DNA from 4 places in the Thermanaeromonas sp. C210 genome. Region 1 is predicted to be linked to each of the others. Evidence: riboswitches for the same ligand, from Rfam matches in the RefSeq annotation. Region 1 holds a riboswitch; each other region holds the start of a gene.
The links. A riboswitch is a leader RNA that binds a small molecule or an ion and turns the genes downstream of it on or off. The one in region 1 is predicted to bind cyclic di-GMP.
Positions count from the first base shown of each region.

Region 1 (4,381 bases):
TTCTTCTACATGTTCGTTTAGCATGCGGAAGCAGCCGGCGGAAGCGGGCCAGCCTACGGACCAGGGGCGATTAGTACCGTGGATGCCGTAGTTCCCCCACGGCACGTTAAGGCCCATCCAGCGGGTGCCGAAGGGACCCCCGCTCTCGTAAGACTTATCCACAATCTTCCACTCCCCCACCGGCGAGGGCGAAGTATACTTGCCTATGGCCACGGGATACTGGCGGAATACCCGGCCGTCTACCAGGAGATAAAGGTACAATTGGTCGGTGTCCACCAGGATCTGGATCTTGCTGCCCGGCGGGGGGCCTTCCCCGGCTTCCCGGGCTACAGGTTGGACCCTGTTACTTAAGGCCTGGTAAGTTGCAGTGTCCACCTCTCCGGAAGGGAGGAGGCCGTGGGCCCGCTGGAGATTGATCACCGCCCGCTGGGTGATACGGTCGTAGACGCCGGTGGGCGGTCCAAAGTAAAAGCCCATCCGGGACAGTACATACTGGAGTTCGGCTACATCCTGCCCCTTAAGGGGCGGGTCGGTCAACATGAGGGTGCGGTTTTCGCCTTCACAGCCGCACGGGGAATGGGCCTGTACAGCCCCGGGGTAAGAAAGGGTAAGGGCTAAGAGAAGAGCGGTGAAAAGGGGTAAGACCTGCACCTTGCTTCTCCTTCCCATGGGATTATGCCACTCGTAACTTACTCCTGCCTGCTGGGGGCTTTGGCCCCAAGGTCCTGACTCATATTTTTCCCGCAGATAGCCCTTTTCCATGTATATGGTCCGCAACTTGCCCTTCCCGTAAAAGGCCGCCTGCCCTGGTGGCCCATGGCGCAAGGTTGACGCCGGGCGGGGTATACTAAGAAAGGGTTATATAGCCTCAAAGCCGATTCTTTGTGGCAAAGGAGCAATAACATGTTCCTCGCCCTGATCATTGCCCTCGTGGCCGGGGTGGCCATGGCCGTTCAAGGTTCCCTAAATGCAGCCCTGGCCAAAATTACCGGCCTCCTCCAGGCCACCCTCGTGGTCCACCTTACGGCTACCATAGCGACTGCCCTTTTACTTCTTTGGCCCCTTAGCCCCGGCAGTTTAGGTAAAATTACCCAGACCCCCTGGTATTTGCTCCTCGGGGGTCTTATCGGGGTGCTCATCACCTACGGCGTAATGGCCAGCATATCCCGGGCCGGAGCGGCCCTGGCCACCACCGCCATCATTGTGGGACAGGTAACCATGGCCCTGATCATCGACCACCTGGGGCTCTTCGGCCTCAACAAAATCCCCTTTACCTGGTGGAAGGCCCTGGGCCTGGTTCTATTGGCGGCCGGAGCGCGCCTGATGTTGAATTAGGCCGAGCAGAGAGCTGGTTTACAACGGCCGTGGCCGTATGGCGCCTTGAGCGACAACTTCCGGCTAGCTTAGCCTATCCGGAATGCCTTTGGCCAACGCCGTAGCGCGCCGCATGATTGGAGGGCTACAGGAGAACAAAATGTATAAAAATGCGTGAAGAATTAGCCAGGAGACAAAAATATGAGAATAGTTGCATAGGATATGGAGAAATATACAGAGCCATTATGGTGTGCCTGCATTTATCTGGGGGGCTACGACCCTGTAACCTTTGGCTCTCGAAGAGCTGCGTGTCTCAAGTGCCTACTGGCTGGTCGGGTCCGTCGGGGACCAAATGCTTCCTAAGCCTGTTCAAGGCGCGTACTTTAATCCGGTGCACTGCCGGTTGGGAAATCCCTAGTTTTTTGGCCACTTCATATTCCGTGGCTCCGTTTAAGACGGTAGCGATAATAACTCTCTGCTGTTGGGGTGTAAGCACCGAAAGGGCTTCTTCGAGGAACAGAGTGTCCTCTACTTCGGCCAGGGTGTCGGCAGGAGAAGCAAGGGCGTCAACCATTTCCCTTTCCTCTTCTTCGGATTCTTGATTCACAGGTTTATTAAGGATTAGCAGCTCGTGCTTTCTTAAGTATTTCTGCTTTCTTGCCAGCCTGGTGGCCTCGTGGCATAGACCGGTTAAGAGCCAGGCTGCCACTTGAGCATCTTCAAAGTCGAGTTTGGCCGGATTCAGGCTTAGGGGGACATAGTTCTGCGCCTCCTTTTAACCTACATATCTCGTTACAATAATTAAAGAGAAGGAGAAGAGGCTGTTAATACCCCCCATACCCAACTGTCAAGATGATTTTCCGCGATTATTCTTTTCTGAAAAGTATTGCTCTAGTTCGCTCCTTCCCCACGGGGTTTTGGGCTTGTATCGGCGAACGGCGTCTACTATCCAGGCTACCAAGTCAGAGCGTGCTTCCTCATAATCATAACCTAGGCGGCGGCTGTATTTCTTAATTACCGGGCTAAAGCGCTGAATCAGCTCGGCGAGGGCTTCTTGGTCACCAGCTTGGGCCTTCATAATTAACTCCCGTAGTTTAACCTTTCTCGACATGAAGTTTTGCCCTCCCCAGAAGACAAAAAAGTCTGCCCCAAAGATGAGGGCAGGTTTAATGGGCTTCAAGTGGCAGCCAGGCTGTCATAGTACCAGTTGGTACTTTAGACCCTATGGCTTTGCGTCCTCACCTTTCGGTAAGTTTGCCTTTGGCACTCGAACTATTAGGTTGTGGGGAGCAAATATATCCTTCTTCTGTAGTTACGCATCCATTATATACTAGAAGTCAGGATATGGCAATTGGTTACTGATCTGGAATAATAAGCATACTGGTGCGTCGATCAATTGGGGACAGGCTGGCGTCCCGGTTTCGGGTTTGGAAGGAAGGGCCTCCGGACGACTGGGTTATTAAAAGGGGCAGTTCTTCCCTCTTTAGGGAGTAGAAGGTACCGAGCCTTAGGAATTTCACTCGAGAGCCCGAGGCCGGCTCAGTTTACATGGAAGGGGGGAAAGCCATGGAGGGCTTATTTACCTACGCCGATCTCGCTACCTTATCCGGAGCCGCTATGGCTACTTTATTGGTGGTGGAGTTTCTCAAGAATATTGGAAGGTTAAAGGGATGGTCGATGCGCGGCCTAATTCTAACCGTCGCCTTAACACTTATTATAATAACGAACCTGGCTACAGGTAATTTCTCGTTCAGAGATATCCCGCTATATTTGTTAAACGGCCTGTTAGTCGCCGTTTCCGCCACCGGAAGCCGACAGATGTTCGGTTCGAAAATAGGCACCCGGACATGAAGCCCGTGTCCCGTGTCAAGAGCCGGCAAAAACGCGGGTACCCGGGTATGCGACCTGCAAATACGAGTTTAGGGGCGCACCACCGGGCATCCTTGACGGGCTGGATACGATAGGGTATGATAAGAACGTGGAAGTAGCCGACAAAATTTGATATCTTTCTCCGAGCCGGTTGAGCCTAAGGACGAGCCCTTAAGCAAGGGTCAGATCTATGGCCAGCCGGCCTGGGCTAAAATATAGCCCACGGGGTATGCCGGGAAACGGGCATGCCTCCCCTTGCTCGGAAAGGAGAAAGGTTTGGACCACGCGGAACAGACCCCGGCATCCTTTGCGAGCCGGGGTTATCTTTTAGGAAGATTGAGGGGGAGGATAACCTTGAGCGGCAGGCGGCACTTCTTATGGATGCTGGCGGCGGTGGTAATGGCCATGGCAATGGCGAGCGCCCTGCTGGGCGGCTGCGCCGGCCGCCCGGAAAGGGGAGGGGAAGGGGTGGCTACCGCCCGGGAGATCAGGGTGTTTGCCGGGTCGGCCAGCAAGCCTCCCCTGGAAGAGATCGCGGCCAGGTTCGAAGCCAGGACGGGCACCAGGGTGACTCTCACCTTCGGCGGGTCGGGCGCGGTCCTGAGCCAGATGAAATTGAGCAAGCAGGGGGATATTTACCTGCCGGGTTCCTCGGATTTCATGGAGCTGGCCAAAAAGGAAGGGGTAGTGCTGCCGGAAACCGAGAGGATCGTGGTCTACCTGGTCCCCGCTATCAACGTTCCTAAAGGCAATCCCCAAGGCATTCAGGGCCTAGAAGATCTGGCCAAACCCGGCGTAAAGGTAGGTATGGCCCGGCCGGACACGGTCTGTGTGGGCCTTTACGGAGCGGAGATTTTGGAAAAGGCCGGCTTGGATTCCGAAGTGAAGGAAAACATCGTTACTTATGTGGAAAGCTGCGAAAAGGTGGCCAACCTGGTGGCCCTGGGACAGGTGGACGCCGTGCTGGGCTGGGAAGTATTTGCTTCCTGGAATCCGGATAAAATCGAAACCATCTACCTGCCCCCGGAGAAGGTGTCCAGGATCGGCTACATCCCGGTGGCCGTTTCCAGCTATTCCACCCAGAGGGATTTGGCCCAGCAGTTCATCGATTATCTTACTTCTGAAGAAGGCAAGGCTGTCTTTAAAAAATGGGGCTACCTGACCACCGAGGAGGAAGCCCGCCGGCTGGCTCCCCAGG
Region 1 covers NZ_BLWF01000002.1:474,858-479,238, reverse strand. Annotated here, with positions in the region: gene TAMC210_RS06460 (L,D-transpeptidase family protein) at 1-777, opposite strand, end outside; gene TAMC210_RS06455 (DMT family transporter) at 904-1,335, shown strand; gene TAMC210_RS06450 (sigma-70 family RNA polymerase sigma factor) at 1,628-2,023, opposite strand; gene TAMC210_RS06445 (helix-turn-helix domain-containing protein) at 2,162-2,425, opposite strand; cyclic di-GMP riboswitch class I at 2,494-2,583, opposite strand; gene TAMC210_RS06440 (hypothetical protein) at 2,881-3,165, shown strand; molybdenum cofactor riboswitch at 3,312-3,469, shown strand; gene modA (molybdate ABC transporter substrate-binding protein) at 3,538-4,381, shown strand, end outside.

Region 2 (4,381 bases), on a different contig from region 1:
GTCTAATCGGCTGTTTACTCGCTCCACCGCTGTACGCTTCTTGTAAAGTTCCTCCCAGCGGTAGCTGGAACGTGCTAGCGGCGTGAACACCCTCCGGTCTTCCTTAAGGGGTATCCGAATACTGCTCTTAACCGGACATTTATCTATTCCCTTGCATCTTAACCCATAATGCCTGGCCGGACAGCGGTATTTTAATGTTTCCCGGTCCTTCTCAAATCCTCCATAGGCCATCTCCCTCTTTATCCCCGTCTCCGGACAGTAACAGTATACTTTCCCCTTATAGTCGTATACTACGCTCTCCTGCCCCGCTATTAGTTTAGTTTCTTCCCCGTCTTTCCATTGGTTCCTTATGTCTATGACCGGCTTTATTTGATACTCTTCCCATAGCTCGATGATTAGTTCTGTGGAGTCGTAGGCCTTGTCTGCTGTAAGATATTTAATCCTTTCAAAGGTCCCCGGTGCCTTCTCTTTTACCCTCTCCAGAAGCTTGGGCGCCTCTTTTACTTCGCTCGCCGACGCCTTGGTAACTTTAAACCCTAGAGGCAGTTCGTATAGGGCATCTACTATTAGGTGCAGCCGAAATCCAAACCATTTCACTACTTTTTCCCACTGGCTGCCGTCTTCCCTCTTACCCCGGTAAACCTTACACCCCCAGTCTGCATCTTGTTCCCGCCGACCGTCAGGTCTAAGCTCCCCCACTTTTTCCTTCTTCCTCCCACGACTTAAGCTCGCCAAGGCTTTGCCGTCTATGGCCGCTACTTCTCCAAAACCCGGTAGTTCCTCCCTTAGCTCCTCTACCAGCCGGTAAAATATTTCTTCGACCTTCTCTTCTTTCTTAAGCAGTTTCCCCAAAAACCGGCTGTATACCCATGACGGCGGTACGGCTTTTTCTCCCTTCGTTAGGTCAAATCCGCATAGCTCTCGTAATTGGGCATTACGCCAAAGTTCCCGCCTTAAACTTTCTATCGAAGGATGTTGGTATACTATCCCTGCCAGTACAGAGTTCCATACGGCCCTTATGGGATAGTCATCCCGCCCATTCGCCCGTTCCTTCTCCAGTTCCACCATCAATTCTTCGTCCGGCATGTATTCAAGTACTAGCCTAAGTCGTTCGAGCTCCCCTAAATTTTCGATTTCCCTCCACCCAAAAAGCCTCTGTTGTGGTATAATAGCCATGGATGACCCTCCTTTGTTTGGTTGGTTTGGTCTTACTTAACAGATTCGCTCTGAAGGAGGGTCATCCTCTTTTTTGGGGTCAATTTTTTAATTCCTTAAACCCAATCCCCCTCAACCCCAACCAAATTCATGCCTTTCCCGGGGTAAAATTTTTTCCCCAATCCCTTCATACCTTCACCTTTCTTATTTCCGCGTCAGCGCAAATGGCTCAGTCCTGGCGGGGGGGGCAAAACGTGGGTATAATAATTGCCTTTACTCTGTATGATTTTTCCACCCTAGAGGAGGATTCTGGCAGCAGATGTCGAATTATGGCACAAAGGGGGCAGGAGCCGTATGGCGGCCCCGAGGGGAAGGCGTACGCCGCTCGTCAAGGTGAATAGGGGAAACAGGATCCCGCTAAGGGCAAAGCCGTCGAAAGGCGGGGGCGCAAAGCTGCGGGCCTAAGGCCTTATGGGCTAGGGCAGCCGGGCTGCCGGGAGACGACAGGGTTAGTTGCAATATATCGTATGGTACAGCTCTAGGGCCGCCCCAGGAGGGGGGCCTTTTGTTTGGCCGGGTGGGGTGATGTTTTGTTTTAGTACAGATACTCTTGAGCACATGAAAGGAGGGGAGGCCTGCCCCGAAGGCCGGAATCCGGTGTGAAGGGTTGCAGGGCTAAAGGATGAGCAATCTCAGTGTCAGGGGAAGTTTATTACTCAAGATGACTCTAGTGTTCGGGTTAATCGTCGCCATTGGGTGTCTGGTATTGTCGTGGGTAAGTGAGACCCGGGCAGCCGCCGCCCTGGAGGCGGAGGCAAGGGAGGCCATGCTGAAGGTGGCGCGCCAGGTTGCCGAAACCCAGGATAGCCGCATCCAGGCTCGGTTGTATGTAGTGGAAAGTCTGGCCAATAAGAATGTAATCCGCGGCAGGTCGGGCGATCGGGAAGCTACCCTTGCAGAGAAGGTTCAGTTGCTGAATGAGGAATTAGAGAAGGCGGGTTCCCTTGGCTTTAAGCGTTTGGCCGTCTTGGACAGGGATGGTAACGCAGTTTACCAGAACGGCAGCACAGCTAACCTCGCCGACAGGGAGTACTTCCGCCGGGCCATGGAGGGTAACACCAATGTTTCCACCAGCATGGTGAGCAAGGTTGATCAGACGGTGATTTTCGGCTATGCCGCTCCCATCCGCCATTATGCTACAGGCGAAATAGTGGGCGCTGTGGCCGGTATAGTAGATGGGGCCAAATTTAGCGAACTGGTGGGAAGCGTCACCTACGGCCGTACGGGGTACGCCTTTGCCGTAGACAGCACGGGGAAGATCATAGCCCACAAGGATACCCAGAAGGCCCTGGACCAGGAGAATATCCTAGAAGAAGCCCAGTCTGATGCCTCCCTGGCCTCTCTGGCGGATGTGGTAGCCAAGATGGTGCAAGGCGAAGAAGGAGTGTCCACTTATACCCTACAGGGTCAGGAGATGATCATCGCCTACGCACCCCTCAAGACCGCCGGCTGGTCCATAGCAGTCACTGCGCCCAGGGATGAGGTGCTGGAGCGGGCGGCCAGCCTGCGACAGTCGGTACTACTCGTATCCCTTTTGGTTACCGTCCTTGCTGTGGTACTGACCTATGTGATGGCCAGAAGCATTTCCACTCCTATCGCGGATTTGGCGCAAGTGGTCACGAAGTTTGCGGAATACGACTTTAGATTTGGTGAAAAAGACAAGGCAAGTCGACACTTGAAGAGAAAAGATGAGGTCGGGCAGATTGCCAATGCCCTCGCCGGCATGCAGAGTAATTTGGTCAATTTGATTAGGGACCTCAAAACGGAGGCCCAGACCCTGTCCGGCAATTCTGCCTCCTTAAGCGCTGCCTCAGAAGAGATGGCGTCATCCTCGGACGAAGTTGCCAAGGCCATTCAGCAGGTGGCCGCCGGAGCCGGGGAACAGGCCGGGCATCTCCAGGAGATATTGGGCCTTATGGAGAACATAACTACCAACCTGGAAAGGGTTAGGACGGCGCTCGGGCGGGTTAAGGCCAACAGCGAGGACACCTCGGCGCGGGCCGGCGCCGGCAAAAAGGAGCTGGATAACCTCGTAGGTTCCATCGAGGGAGTGCGGGAAGCCTTCAAGGTGGTCGTCGAAAAGCTGGAGGTTCTCCGGGACTCCGTCGGCCAGGTGGAGGAGATTTTAGAAGTAATCAACGGAATAGCCGAACAGACCAATCTACTGGCCTTGAACGCGGCCATTGAGGCGGCCAGGGCAGGAGAAGCTGGCCGGGGCTTTGCCGTGGTGGCCGAGGAAGTGCGCAAGCTGGCCGAGCAATCCCGGGCCTCTTCGGACAAGATAAGGGAGCTCCTGGGCAGCATAACTTTACGCACCGGCGAAGTGGTCTCCACCTCCGAAAAGGTAACCTCCGAGGTGGCCAGCCAGCTGAATAACGTAGAGAACACCATCAAGGCCTTTGACGATATACTGGCGGCGGTAACGGCCATAGGGCCTTTGGTAGAAGCAACCTATAGGGAAGTGGAGGCTACAGTACAGGCCAAGGATGTGGCGCTGGAGCGGGTCCAGAGCATAAGCGCCGTGGCTGAAGAAACATCGGCGTCTGCTGAAGAGATATCTGCGTCGGCAGAAGAGCTTTCGGCCTCTACCCAGGAAATAGCCTCCAATGCCCAGCAGGTCTTAGAGGTGGCCAGGCGGCTGGAAGGGCAGGTGGAGCGTTTCCAGGTCTAAAGGGCTCGGAATTCCCGCGGAGCGGGGAGGTCAAACCAGGGGGGCGCCTGCGCGGAGTTAGTTCAATTTGCCGCGCGTCAGGGGGGAATAGGTATTTCGTGCTTCCAAGGGACGAGTAAATTGGTCCGGCCGGCTGCGGCGATCCTCACGTTCGGCGTCCTTTATCTGATAGCGCGGGCCAACTACCTCCTCTACCACGCCCTGGTGGAAATATTTAGCGTGGTGGTAGCTTTCCTGATCTTTGCCATTTCTTGGCTGGTCAGGGACCGAGAACACGACTCTTTTCCCAGCGCTATCGGCGTGGGTTACGCCTTTGTGGGGCTTCTTGACATCACCCACACCATCGCCTACCGGGGCATGGGGATCTTCGCCCAAACCGGGGCCAACCCGGCCACCCAGCTATGGATAAGTGCCAGGTGGCTGGAAGCCGTTACCCTCCTTACAGCCCCCTTCGTCCATACGATTAGAGCCCGAACCCTCCTGTGGTGGACCTAT
Region 2 covers NZ_BLWF01000003.1:440,004-444,384, forward strand. Annotated here, with positions in the region: gene TAMC210_RS09600 (transposase) at 1-1,176, opposite strand, end outside; cyclic di-GMP riboswitch class I at 1,568-1,653, shown strand; gene TAMC210_RS09605 (methyl-accepting chemotaxis protein) at 1,838-3,886, shown strand; gene TAMC210_RS09610 (sensor domain-containing diguanylate cyclase) at 4,007-4,381, shown strand, end outside.
Region 2: it holds a riboswitch for cyclic di-GMP, as region 1 does, so the genes downstream of both, TAMC210_RS09605 (methyl-accepting chemotaxis protein) here and TAMC210_RS06445 (helix-turn-helix domain-containing protein) in region 1, are expected to answer to the same signal.

Region 3 (4,381 bases), on a different contig from region 1:
CACCGTAGGTTTCTCCGGCAAGCTGGAAAACTACCAACTGTTCCACCGGCGCACCCCCTTTAGAAATTCAATGCTTCCAGGGCTCTCCCCAGAGCGTGGTGCCGGCCGCCCCCGGGCAGACCGGCCTCCCGGCATTTTAAACTATCCTTCAGAACTCCCGGCACTTCGAGCAGCATGTAATGTATTTCCCATGCCCAGGCTAAAATCCTGCCGACGCGGCGAAAAAGTTATAATTTGAACTGCCCTACCGCTGCCTCCAGGGCGCCTGCCGCCTGGGCGAGGTTGGCGGCAGCCTGGCCGATCTTTTCCACCCCGGCGGTCTGCTGGGCGGCAGCGGCCGAAACCTCCTGGGTACCCGCCGCCGCCTCTTCCGTACCCGCGGCCAGGCTTTCGGCCGCCTCTTTGATTCTACGGGCTCCCTCCGCCATTTCCTCGGCCTTCCGGGTTACATCCCGAATCTTGTCGGTAAGCTGGCCGATGGCTTCCTCGATGGCGCTGAAGGCCCGGCCACACCGCCCCATTACCTCTGTTCCTCTGGCTACGTCCTGGACCCCTTCCTGCATCTCGCGGACAACCCTGCCCATTTCCTTCTGGATCTCGTTCACGAGCCCAACTATCTGTTCACTGGCCTTGGCCGACTGTTCGGCCAGCTTCCGCACCTCCTCGGCTACCACGGCAAACCCGCGCCCCTGCTCGCCGGCCCTCGCTGCCTCAATGGCCGCATTGAGGGCCAGGAGGTTGGTCTGCTCGGCTATGCCGGAGATGACGCCTACAATCTGGCCTATCTCGGAAGAGCGCCGCCCCAACTCCTCCACGGTACGGGACAGGCCTTCCATCCGCCGGGCAATGGCTTCCATCTGGCGGTTGGCCTCTTCTACCGTGCGGGCCCCCTCCCCGGTCTTCTCCACCACCAGCCCGGAAAAGGTGGCCATTTCCTCAGCCTGGTTGTGGACGCTTTCCACCCTGCTAGCCTGGCCCTCGATGGCCGTGGCCGTCTCGCTCACCTGCTGTGCCTGGTGCTCGGCACCCCGCGCCATTTCCTGGGCGGTAACCGCCACCTGCCGGGCCGCTTCCCCCAGCTCCTGGGACATCTGGGCCAGGTCCTGGCTGGAGCGGGCCACTTCGGTGGACATAGCCCTGGCCTGGCCGATGAGCTCTCGCAGTTTGGCCACCATGGCGTTAAAGGCCCGTGCCAGCTGCCCCAGCTCGTCGTCGGATTTAACGGCTAAGGCGGCCACGGTAAGATCCCCGTCCGCTACCCGGTCGGCGTAGGCTGCAATTTGAGCTATAGGACGGCCGATAAGGCGGGTGAAAAGGAACGCCACCGCCATACCCATGAGGAAGGCCAGTATGAGGCCCGTCAGGAGGGTGGACCTAGTATAGATAATGGCGGTATGTAACTGATTCTGGGCCTCATCCCGCCGGACGGCCATTTCCTGCTTTAAATGGCTCCCGACGTTGTTGACATTGTCCACCGCAGCCCCCATCTGAAAACTCAAGATAGGGAGAGCCTGCATCCGATCTTCGCGGCTGGTTTTGAGGATGGTTCCTTCAAAACTATCTCTAAAACTCTTGGCGGCCATGGCCATGGCGCCCAAAAACCCTCGGGCCTGGTCGTCCAGTTCCATCTGGTCCAGCTGGCCCTTGGCCTCGTCAAACCGCTCCATGGAGTCCTGGAAACTCAAAACATGGGTCTGGGAACCGTTGATAATGTAGTCGGTAGTCCGCCGGTAACTATCCCATATGGCATTGGACATTTCGGTAAATAACTCATGTTGCTCCTGAAGCTTGACGACTTCCTCGGCCACCTGGGAAATGCGCTGGAGATTGAAGTTAACAATGATAACGACGGCCACGAAGACGGCAATGACCAGAAGGAAGCCGCCCATTAATTTGGTACGCAGCTTTAGCCGGGCCAGGAAAAAACTTCTTTTTGCCTCCTTGCCCTTCACCTCCCCCTTGTCCTGCCCCGCTCGGCGACGACGCAACGACAACCTTGCCACTTCCCTTTTACCTCCTTAAACCTTATGAACTACTTCATTTAATTTAATTTATAATAAAAAGGGGCTACGAAACACTGCGGGTAGCCCCGGTCCACCCACGGCAGCTGGCTGTCATAGCCGCCACAAAGACGGCCTTAGACCCTGTAGCTTTGCGCCCCGGCCTTTCGGCCGGTTTGCCTTTTTCGGGGAAATTCTGTCAATTTCGCCTTAATTATACTTGAATCGGGCCTCAATAGGCAAGATGTTTCTGGGGATCCCGGTAAAACTCGAGTATCCGCTGTAACGCCTCCACCCCTACTCTTTCGAAGCGATAATACTCCTGGACGTACCGCAGGGCATCACCCAGGGCTTGCCGGCCCATGCTTTCCTCCCAGCGCAGCCAGTAAAGAACCCCCTGGCGGTAGACAATGCGGCGGTAATCTTCTTCCGATGCATAGGCGGTCAAAGGTAAGTCCGCGAGCTCAAGTTCCCTCCCCGCCACGGAAGCGATCTCCTCCTTGCACATCCGGTAGTAGTCGGGGTCCGCGAAGCTGTAGTAGAGCAAGGTGCTGTATTCCGCCAGCCCTTCGTCGATCCAGGCCGCCCGGATACTGTCGTTCCCCACCAGGTTATACCACCACTGATGGGCCACCTCATGGACGACCACCGGCGGGCTGTACCCCTTTAAGGTGCTCAGGAAGATCAGACCGGGATACTCCATTCCCGAAAGCCCCTCCAGGGGAACCTCTACCAGGTGAAGATAGGAATAGGGATAGGTGCCCCAGTACTCTTGAAAATACTTTAAAGCCTGAACCGCCGTATCCAGTATCTCGGGGGACGGCCGACTGCGGGTGGCCACCACCAGCTCCACCGGCCCCACCCGGCGGCCAGCGAATTGCCACCCGGCGCCTGCGGCAAAGGCGAACTCCCGGATGGGATGTTCACTGCTGAAGGACCAGCCGGTCCAGCCACCACCTTCTGTGCGGCCCGTAACCCGGCCGCTGGCCACCACTACCAGGTGGGAAGGCACCCGGAGATCCACCTGGTAGTAGGCTGCGTCGGCAAAATAAGGTTCGCCAAAGCTCGCCCCTTCTGCCATCCCCTGCCAGGCTCCCTCCTGCCGCGGCGCTAAAAGGGGATACCAGCCGGAAACCATGGTAACCCCGTCAAAGACTCCCAGCCGGGCCGCTCTATCCGGTATATGGGTGGAGAAATCTATTTCTACTACCAAGGTTTGCCTAGAAAAGAGGGGCCGGTTCAAGGGCACCTCCAGCCTGGTGCCTTGAACCATAAAGGCGGCTTCTATTTGATTTATTTTAACGCGGTGAACGGTCAGGGAATTTGCCGCCTCGGCCATGCCATTGGCCGGGAGATTGAATTGGAGCTCGGTTAAGGGGTAAAAATAGGGGTTTTGGTAGGCCAGCAAGAGCTTGCCCTGCAGGAGCTCTCCGGCGAGGTCTAGCCTGGCCTGGATGTTATATACGGGGTGAAAGCGATAACGGAACCGGCCCGACCAGCCCCCGTCCGGAACGGGGAGCTTCACTTCCCGGGGATCAACACCTGAAAACGCCAGACCCCAGGCATCCAGGGCGGCATCTAAGGGGAGATACTGCCCGGCAGGAGACGCAGCGTACCCCCGTCCGGCGGGGGAAAGATAGCGGGCCGGGATAAGGATTTCTCCGCCCATTTTCACGGGGGGCGGGTCCAGCACCACCCGGTCGTAGCCGACCAGGTTCGGACCCACTTCCCGGGGGGAGGAATGGAGGACGCTTTGGAGTCCGCAGGACCAAAAGGCCAGAAAGAGCCCCGGCAACACCAGAAGAAGGAGCTTTTTCCTTTCCATGCAACTTCTCCCTTTGAGGCGAACTCCGGGTTAATTCGACAAAACTGGAGCCCTTTCCTGCTTTTTTCCTGTTCCGGGCGAGGAGGTTCCTTCCCAGTTTACGGGGGTACACCATAAATGGGGCCGGAAGGCCCTTATAGGCGGGTTCATGTTGGCTACGTGAAGGGCCGTGCCCGACGGCGGGGATAAACCGGGGCGGTCGGCCTAGGTGAGAGCTGATAAGGCGCGCTGGTGGGAACAGGAGGGGCCCCACAGGAAGGGCCCCCACTACTCCCCCACCGGTTGCTTACCAGGTCGACGGTTTTTCGGCCAGGGTCACCGTTACGTTTACCCGGCCGCCCCGGCGAAAGATCACCAGCTGGATGGTCTGCCCTATCTGTTTCTGCTGAATCAGTTTGACCAGCTCGGTGGCCGAATTGACGGCCTGACCGTCCACCTGGAGGATGACGTCGCCCGTACGGAGTCCGGCCTTGGCCGCCGGACCGCCGGAGACCACTTCCCTTATTAGAACTCCCTGGACGTTACTGATTCCCAGGTAAGCGGCTATGTCGGGCGT
Region 3 covers NZ_BLWF01000004.1:458,309-462,689, forward strand. Annotated here, with positions in the region: gene TAMC210_RS12610 (chemotaxis protein CheW) at 1-46, opposite strand, end outside; gene TAMC210_RS12615 (methyl-accepting chemotaxis protein) at 228-2,003, opposite strand; cyclic di-GMP riboswitch class I at 2,100-2,191, opposite strand; gene TAMC210_RS12620 (M1 family metallopeptidase) at 2,233-3,825, opposite strand; gene TAMC210_RS12625 (S1C family serine protease) at 4,112-4,381, opposite strand, start outside.
Region 3: it holds a riboswitch for cyclic di-GMP, as region 1 does, so the genes downstream of both, TAMC210_RS12615 (methyl-accepting chemotaxis protein) here and TAMC210_RS06445 (helix-turn-helix domain-containing protein) in region 1, are expected to answer to the same signal.

Region 4 (4,381 bases), on a different contig from region 1:
CATCAGGTATTCGGTGGGGAGTGAAGGAGATGGCCCTCAACAACCCTTATCAGGCCTATCGAACAAACCAGGTGTTTACCCTCTCCCGGGAAAAGCTGGTCCTTATGATGTACGATGGAGGGCTCAGGTTTTGCCGCCAGGGCCTGACAGCCTTAAAAGACAGGGATTACGGAAGAGCAAACGAGAACTTAATCCGTGCCCAGGAGATACTGGCGGAGCTCATGGCCGGTTTGAACTTTGAAGCCGGGGAGGTGGCCCGCCAGCTCTACCGGCTTTACGAGTTCATGCACTGGTACCTGGTCCAGGCCAACATAAACAAAAAGGCCGATATGGTAGAAGAGGTTATCGAACTGCTCCAGGGGTTGCGGGATGCCTGGGAAGAGGCAGTTAAGAAAGGCCAGAGTCGCAGTTCCGATACCCAGGCCGGCAACCTGAACCTGCAGGGCTAGCCGGCCAGGGAAGCGGGGTGCCGAGGGAGCTGCTCTAAGAGGGGGTTAGGACACCCCTTGACGGGAAGCAATACGGCCGGGGATTAAAGGAAGTTAGGGCTGCGCGTGGGATGGGAGGCGTCAGTAGTGGCCAGTCACATTGCCATCACCAAGCTGTCCAGCCGCGGGCAGATAGTGATACCCAAGGAGATCAGGGAACTACTGGCCTGGGAGGCGGGGGACCATGTGGCCGTTGAAGTTCAGGGGGACAAGGTGGTACTGCGCAGGCTCGTCCTGGACAGCTTTCTGGGGGAAGGCGCGGTGGAGAATAAAAGGGTTGGCAAAATAAAGGTGGAAGGCCGTAATCTCTCCTGAAGGCGCTTGACGGATGCGGCCTGTAAATGTTAAAACTTTGGTGTACTGAAAAAACGGGGAGGCACTACGCGGGCTTCCCTTTTTTGATGTTTGGGAGAGAGGGGGAAGATTATGGATCTGAAGGAAGAGATTGCTCGCGAAGTTGAAGAAGAGACGGGGATACCGGTGTCCGAGAGGGATATCGAGGGGATTATTTCCAGCCTTCTGGTGACGTCCCACTTTTGGGAGGTAGTGCAGAGGTCGCGCCTGCCCTTTAACGTGGTGGCCGCGTCCGTTGATCTGTTCCACCGGCGGGGCTGGGTAAAAATGGAGGGTGATGGCTCCCTTACCTTTACTGCCGCAGGAAAGGATATGGCGGTCAGGGAGGGAATAGAACCGGAGAAAGATTTTGTCTGCCCTGGCTGCCTGGGCCGGGGGGTGTCGTGGCAGGACCTGGAGGGATTATACCGGCGCTTCGTAGAAATTGCGGGGCGGCGTCCGGAGCCCATCAAAGAATACGATCAGGGCTTTGTGACGGCGGAAACCACGGTGAGCAGAATAGCCCTTATGGCGGACCGGGGGGACCTGGCGGGGAAACGGCTGCTGGTGTTGGGCGATGACGATCTCGTAAGCTTGGCCGCCGGGCTCTCGGGGATGCCCGAGGAAGTGGTCGTCCTGGAAATCGACGACCGGCTTATCGACTTCATTAACGAGGTGGCGGAGGAAAACCGGCTCCCGGTAAAGGCCCGGAGGTACGACTTTCGCCAAAAGCTGCCCGAGGAGTACGTAGGCTCCTTCCATACCTTTACTACCGATCCCCCGGAAACCCTGGAGGCACTCGAGGTCTGTTTAGGTCGGGGGCTTCTCAGCTTGAGGGGAGAAGGGTGTGCCGGCTATTTCGGCCTTACCCATGCGGAGTCTTCCCTCAGGAAATGGAATGAACTCCAGCAGCTTCTGGTGGGCAAATTTAAAGTCACCATCACCGACATTATCGAGGATTTCAACCACTACGTGAACTGGGATTACCTTCTTCCCAGCCTTAAGAAGACCTTTCCCTTCCTAAAGTTCCCCCCGCGCATCAATTGGTATCGTTCGGCCATGTACCGCATCCAGACCCTGGGACAAGTAGAGGGCCTAAGAAACGAGGCTGCTGAGTGCGAGCTGTACGTGGATAAAGAGGCCCTCATATACGGTTGAGGCCAAAATTTTTTACCTAAAATTTGGCGAACGGTGCAGGATTTTGCCAATAGATGTTGAATCTATCCAGTCAAACAGTAAGAGTTTTTTACTCCAGGAAGTTTATGTCAAGGGCAAGCTCTCCGAAAGGGGAAGCGCGCAAAGCCATGGGTCTACGGCCCCGGCTCCTTAAAGAAGCAAGGGGCTAAGATCGCCAGGCTGCCGTTCCTGGAGTGGGAGAAAAGGCCTGCCCTTGGGAGGAGCAGGCCTTTTTACTAAGGCGCCCTTCTTGGGGACCGTAGTCCCAGAGAAAATTAGGACGGTGGTCGGATACACATTTTACCAATTTCTTATTAAACTAAATTAGGCGGAGAAAGACGAAAAAAAAAGAAAAAGAGGGGATTTTAGGTGTTCATGACGCCTACCCTGCAGGTACTGGGCAAAGCCCTGGACGCTGCCGCCCTGCGGCAGCGAACTATTGCCCACAACATCGCCAATGTCAACACGCCGGGGTTCAAGCGTTATTACGTGACCTTTGAGGACGAACTACGGCGTGCTTTAAACGGCGGAGGTGGGTTGCCCCTCTACCGCACCCATCCCCGGCACCTTCCGCAGGACGCTCTTTCCCTGGAGCCGCGGGTCGAACAGGAGCGGACCACTTCCATGAGGGAAGACGGCAACAATGTGGACGTGGATCGGGAAATGGTGGAGCTGGTCATGAACACCCTCAACTACAACCTCCTGGTACACCAGCTAAACGGCCGCCTGGGGATGCTGCGGCATGTTATTAGCGAAGGGAGGCGATAGGGGTGGAACTTCTTCCCGCCCTGGCCATTAGCTCTTCGGGACTGACGGCAGAGCGTTTGCGCATTGATTTGATAGCCGGTAACCTGGCCAACATCAACACCACCCGCACGGCCGGGGGGGGTCCCTACCGCCGGCGGGTTGCCGTTTTTGCCGAGCGCCTGCAGGCGGCTATGGCCCCGCAAAGGACCCAATGGCCGGGTGGCGGCGTAAGGGTGGCGGCCATTGTGGAAGACAGCACGCCCCCAAGGCTGGTATACGACCCTTCCCATCCGGATGCGGACGCCCGGGGCTATGTGGCCTTCCCCAACATCAACGTGGTAAACGAGATGGTAGATCTGATTACCGCTGCGCGGGCCTATGAAGCTAATGCCACGGTTCTCAACGCCGCCAAAAGTATTTCCCTGAAGGCCTTGGAGATCGGCCGCGTATAATTGGGATAGAAGGCTTTACCGAGGAGAGGGGATGCACCCGTGTTATCCAGTCAAGTCTCCATGCTCATGCCCATGGCGGGAAAGCTCGTTCCCGGCGAGGAAGGCCCTGCCAGGTCCGGCGCAGCGCAGTTGGCGGCGTCCTTCGGCGAGATACTGGCCGCCAAATTAAGGGAGCTGGAAGAAAGCCAGAAACAGGCCGATAGGCTTACCTTCCAGTACTTGGCCGGGCAGGTGCAGGACCTCCACCAGGTGACCCTCGCCCTGGAAGAAGCTAGTTTATCCCTCCAGCTGGCGGTGCAGGTGCGCAATAAAGTGCTGGAAGCTTACCAGGAAATCTTCCGGATGCAGTTGTAAGGAGTTGGGGGATGAAGTTCCAGGACCTACCGCAAAAAGTGACCGGTTATTGGAGCAACCTTACACCCTCCAGGCGGTCGGCCCTGCTGGTGGTGGTCGTAGCAAGCCTGGTGGCCGGCACTTTATTTATCACGTGGTTAATAAGGCCTAAGTATGCACCCTTGTTTACCGGCCTCGACCAGCAAGATGCGGCCGCGGTGGTGGCCAAGCTGAAGGAGATGAACATCCCCTTTCAACTGGCCGATGAGGGGACCACCATCCTGGTGCCCCAGGACAGAGTCTACGAGACGCGCCTGGACCTGGCCAGCGCCGGTGTACTGGGCGGGCAGACCCTGGGCTTCGAGCTCTTCGACCAGAATAAACTGGGTATGACCGATTTTGAACGGCACATTAACTACCAGCGGGCCCTGCAGGGGGAGCTGCAGCGCACCATTACTTCCCTGGAAGAAGTGGAGGACGCCCGGGTTCACCTGGTGCTGCCCCAGCCGAGCGTATTCCTGGAGGAGCAGGCCCCGCCCTCGGCCTCCATCGTCTTGAAGCTAAAACCCCTGGCCCGTCTCCGGCCCGAGCAGGTCCAGGGCATAATGCAGCTGGTGGCGGCCAGCGTAGAAGGTCTTAAACCGGAAAATGTGCATATCATTGATACCCAGGGCAATGTTTTGAGCGCGGGTTTGGCCGAGGGTGAAAGCGGCCCCATCACCGCCCAGCAGCAAAAGCAACAGGAGCTCAAGCAGGCCCTGGAAAAGGACCTCGAGCAGCGGATTCAAAACATGCTCACCAGGATTTTGGGTCCCGGGCAGGCCGTAGTGATGGTGAATGCGGAGCTTGATT
Region 4 covers NZ_BLWF01000004.1:415,574-419,954, reverse strand. Annotated here, with positions in the region: gene fliS (flagellar export chaperone FliS) at 30-449, shown strand; gene TAMC210_RS12430 (AbrB/MazE/SpoVT family DNA-binding domain-containing protein) at 576-803, shown strand; gene TAMC210_RS12425 (bis-aminopropyl spermidine synthase family protein) at 915-1,979, shown strand; cyclic di-GMP riboswitch class I at 2,082-2,185, shown strand; gene flgB (flagellar basal body rod protein FlgB) at 2,373-2,765, shown strand; gene flgC (flagellar basal body rod protein FlgC) at 2,768-3,196, shown strand; gene fliE (flagellar hook-basal body complex protein FliE) at 3,236-3,550, shown strand; gene fliF (flagellar basal-body MS-ring/collar protein FliF) at 3,562-4,381, shown strand, end outside.
Region 4: it holds a riboswitch for cyclic di-GMP, as region 1 does, so the genes downstream of both, flgB (flagellar basal body rod protein FlgB) here and TAMC210_RS06445 (helix-turn-helix domain-containing protein) in region 1, are expected to answer to the same signal.